Regions from separate parts of the Absiella sp. AM09-50 genome, predicted to be linked through region 1. Evidence: predicted binding sites of a transcription regulator. Region 1 holds the regulator's gene; the other holds the start of a gene.

The links. Region 1 encodes Rex, which represses fermentation and respiration genes when NADH is low (regulators of the CRP and FNR family bind a similar motif). Its sites were predicted from a motif close to GTGAANNNNTTCAC; they were not measured.
Region 2: a site for Rex is predicted at 1,161-1,174, ahead of gap (type I glyceraldehyde-3-phosphate dehydrogenase). Genes of this name have one in related genera too.

Annotation. Positions count from the first base shown of each region.
Region 1 covers NZ_QVFI01000032.1:30,455-32,932, reverse strand. The annotation lists gene tsaD (tRNA (adenosine(37)-N6)-threonylcarbamoyltransferase complex transferase subunit TsaD) at 1-728, shown strand, start outside; gene DW114_RS18620 (redox-sensing transcriptional repressor Rex) at 881-1,513, shown strand; gene asnS (asparagine--tRNA ligase) at 1,820-2,478, shown strand, end outside.
Region 2 covers NZ_QVFI01000005.1:182,878-185,355, forward strand. The annotation lists gene DW114_RS06905 (esterase/lipase family protein) at 1-984, shown strand, start outside; gene gap (type I glyceraldehyde-3-phosphate dehydrogenase) at 1,235-2,248, shown strand; gene DW114_RS06915 (hypothetical protein) at 2,365-2,478, shown strand, end outside.

The sequences.
Region 1 (2,478 bases):
AAGCCGCTAAAACGCTGGCATGGGCTTTTAATAAACCTTTGATTCCTGTGCATCATATTGCTGGACATATCTACGCAAATCGTTTGATTGCGGATTTAAAATTTCCATTGCTAGCCCTTGTAGTATCTGGTGGACATACAGAATTAGTCTATATGAAAGATGAATGGAGCTTTGAGATTCTTGGTACGACCCAGGATGATGCGATTGGTGAAGCTGGAGATAAGGTTGGCCGTGTTCTTGGACTTCCATATCCTGGCGGTGTTTATGTGGATAAACTTGCGAAAGAAGGAAAGCCTGTTTATCAATTAGCAAAACCTAAGACCGAAAATGAACTTGATTTTTCATTTAGTGGTTTAAAGAGCAGTGTGTTACAGTTTATTGATCGATGCAAACGTAAAGGAGAAAGCTTTGTACCTGCAGACCTTGCGGCATCTTATCAGGAAACGGCTTTTGAGGCATTATTGCTGCGGGCAAGAAAAGCAATTGAACAATATCATCCAAAGCAGATGGTACTGGCTGGTGGTGTTGCGGCGAACTCTTGTCTGCGTGAAAAAGTCAGTGTGGATTTAACAAATCAATATCCGGATGTTGAGTTTATTATTCCACCACTTTCTTGTTGTACCGATAATGCGGCAATGATTGGTGTTGCCGGTACGGTGGCATACCTGCATGGCGAGCGTGGAGATTTTGATTTAACCGCAAATCCGGGAATGGAATTAGAGCGTTAAATTTTCAGACAGCAGCATTTGCTGTCTTTTTGTTAGCGTATAAGAATTTATGATATGGTTATTATAAAATATGTGAATGTTTTGCATGTTAAACTTATTAATTTATTCACAAATAGAAAAATTCGTGGTATACTAACTCATAGGTGATATACATGAGTGAAAAGAACGTACCAAAGGCAACGCTGCAACGATATCCTGTATATTTGAAGGCGCTGCGAAAATTACAAAGTTCCGGTGTGGAACGTATCATGTCTAAAGAGTTGGCGAGTGTTGTGAATATTGAGCCAACTACCATTCGTCGTGATTTCTCTTTCCTTGGCAATCTTGGAAAACAGGGCTATGGGTATGATGTCAACCGGCTGATTGAAATTTTTAATCAGGAACTAGGTATGGATTTTGATGAAAAGATCATACTGGTAGGTGCAGGCAACATGGGACGTGCATTGATGAAGTATAATAAATGGGATTATGTCGTTGGTGAAATTTCCTGTGCATTTGATATCAATCCAGATCGTCAGGGTGTTCGTTTTGGTATTCCTGTTTATGATATCAGTGAGCTGGAGCAACGGGTTCCTGATGGCTGTCGTATCGCTATTCTTGCGATCAGTGATAATATTCAACAGACCGTTGATCGTTTGATTGCCTGTGGCATCATTGGACTAATTGACTTTACACATGAACATATTCAGATTCCAAAGGGCGTTATATTAAAGAGTATTGATGTTGTAACGTCTATTCAGGAGCTGGTTTTTGAAACAAACAAACTAAATATCGGACATTTGTAAAAAAAGCTTGTAAAATGGAGGATACTTGTGGTATCATCTAAACAAGAGTTGAAATACAAGGAAACAGGACGAAATAAGATTGTTTCGAAAAAAGCGATTCTGCGGTTGGTGAAAGGCAGAACGAAAGGCTTATGGAGAACACCTGTGGAGTAGAATCGGAGAACTAAAGTAGACGATTTCGTCAGGCATACGTTACATGCTAAAAAGATGCTTTATGCTATGCATGAAGAATCAGGATGGCACCGCGCTAAAACAAGCGTTCCTGTGATGGGAACGTTTTTTTTATGATAAAAAGGAGGAAATAACATGTTTGAATTTATGACTATTCGCGAACTATATGAAATCGTATTAAGTGGATCTCATGTAGAACTAGACTCAATGGAATATGTACAGTTACAGGGATGGATCAGAACAAATCGCTGCAGTGGGAAATTAGGCTTCATTGAATTAAATGATGGTACGTATTTCCGCAATGCTCAGTTAGTGTATACACAAGATTTAAAAAACTTTAAAGAAGTGGAGAAATATCCTACAGGTGCAGCTTTAACTGTTACTGGTAAATTTGTGTTGACACCAGAAGGAAAACAACCATTTGAAATTCAGGTCACTGAAGTTATATTAGAAGGTGATTGTGATCGTGACTATCCTTTACAGAAGAAACGTCACAGCTTTGAATATATGCGTGAAATTGCACATCTTCGTCCTCGTGCAAACACATTCTATGCAGTATTTCGTTTGCGTTCTGTATTATCTATGGCTATTCATGAATTTTTCCAGAACCAAGGATTTGTGTATGTGCACACACCAGTAATTACTGGAAATGATGCAGAGGGAGCTGGTGAAACATTCACTGTTACAACACGTGAAGATACAAACTATGAAGAAGATTTCTTTGGAAAGCATGCTTCTTTAACTGTTTCTGGACAGCTGCATGTGGAAGCATTCGCTATGGCATTCCGTGATGT
Region 2 (2,478 bases), on a different contig from region 1:
TGTGGGGCAGGGTTGATTTTTATTTTCAGCAAACGGTTAAGAATCATCAAACGAGGATTGATCTGTCTTGTATTATTCATTCCTATCGTTCATATTCCGGTATTATGCTATCTTCGCTATAAAGCAAAAGAAGAATGGGATCATGAGCTATATATGGTCGATATTCGGGCATTACGCGCAAATAAACAAATATGCGCAACCCGATATCCAATATTGATGCTGCATGGTGTAGGCTTTCGTGATTTTAAATATGTAAACTACTGGGGAAGGATTCCTAAAGTATTAAGTGAAAATGGAGCCATTATTTATTATGGAAATCAGGAAGCATTTGCGACTGTCGAGCATAATGGGAAACAGATTCAGCATCGTATTCTTGAAATCTGTGAACAACAGCATTGTGATAAAGTAAATATCATCGCACATTCCAAAGGTGGACTAGATGCACGTTATGTGATTCATGCCTGTGGCATGGGAGAACATGTGGCATCATTGACAACGATTTCTACTCCACACAGAGGATGTCGTTTTGTGGATGTTTTGATTAAAATTGTACCTGATGGTATCTATCGGCGTTTATCATCGATCTTTGATGGTTTCTTTCATCGCATTGGTGATGAATATCCTGATTTCTATACAGTCACACATCAGTTTTCCACAACATGGGCAAAGCAATTCAACACAGATATCAAAGATGATCCAAATGTCTATTATCAAAGCTATATGAGTTTCATGCATGGTGCCTTTTCTCATATACTATTAACGATTCCATATCTGTTTATCAAACTTGTGGATGGAAAAAGTGATGGTCTGGTTAGTGAGGAAAGTGCCAAATGGGGAAACTTTCGTAAAACTTTTGAGAATGAACATTATCGTGGAATATCACATGGGGATATCATTGATCTGACCAGAGAAGATTATAAAGGATTTCAGGTATGTGAAACCTATGTGGATATTGTAAAAGAACTGAAAGATAAAGGATATTAGAAAGTAAGATTACCCGGGAAATACAGATAAAGGATTGATAACGCTTTCACAGAAATTATAAAATATATGGAAAATGGTAGAAAATATGAACATAAAAGCTAAATTTATGAATGATGTTTTCATGTTTGAAAAGAAGTGCTTGTAAAATACAGAAAATTTGTAAAAAAAAGCGTATCGTGAAATAATTCTCAATTGACATTTAGGTAGGAAGTACGTATAATAAGGGTGGTTAAAAAGGAGGACTTTGAAGATGACAGTAAAAGTTGCTATTAATGGATTTGGACGTATCGGACGTCTTGCATTCAGACAAATGTTCGGAGCTGAGGGATATGAAGTAGTTGCAATCAACGACTTAACTTCTCCTAAAATGTTGGCTCACTTATTAAAATACGATTCTTCACAGGGAAGATACGAAAAGGCTGACACAGTAGTTGCTGGTGAAAACTCAATCACAGTTGATGGAAAAGAAATCACTATCTACGCTGAAGCTGATGCTAAAAACTTACCTTGGGGAGAATTAGGTGTTGACGTAGTATTAGAATGTACAGGATTCTATACATCAAAAGCAAAAGCTAGCGCACACATCGAAGCTGGAGCTCGTAAAGTTGTTATTTCTGCACCTGCTGGAAATGATTTACCAACAGTTGTATTTAACACTAACCACGATATCTTAACTGCTGAAGATACAGTTATTTCTGCTGCTTCATGTACTACAAACTGCTTGGCACCTATGGCTAAAGCATTAAATGATTTGGCTCCTATCCAGAGTGGTATCATGACTACAGTTCACGCTTACACTGGTGATCAGATGACATTAGACGGACCTCAGAGAAAAGGTGACTTACGTCGTTCACGTGCAGCTGCAGTAAACATCGTTCCTAACTCTACTGGTGCTGCTAAAGCTATCGGTTTGGTTATCCCTGAATTGAACGGTAAATTAATCGGTTCTGCTCAGCGTGTTCCAACTCCTACAGGATCAACAACTATCTTAGTTGCTGTAGTTAAAGGAAAAGTTACAGTTGACGAAATCAACGCTGCTATGAAAGCTGCTGCTAACGAATCATTCGGTTACAACACTGATGAAATCGTTTCAAGTGACATCGTTGGTATGCGTTTCGGTTCTTTATTCGATGCTACTCAGACTATGGCTATCGAAATGGAAGACGGAAATACTCAGGTACAGGTTGTATCTTGGTATGACAACGAAAACTCTTACACTAGCCAGATGGTTAGAACAATTAAATACTTCTCAGAATTGGCTTAATTCTAGAAATAAAGTAAGTGTTTACCAGGCAGAAATGCCTGGTTTTTTTGTGCAAAGGGGTTTTCAAATCATCATTTCTGGTGTAAACTATCAACAGATATATCGAGGTGAAAATCATGGCATTAAAAACAAAATTAAATACAAATGAAGAAGGCAATAATGGATTGGATGTATTGGATGATTTAGATGCAGTCTATGTGGATGGTTTAAAAAAGAATGGCTTAGATGAA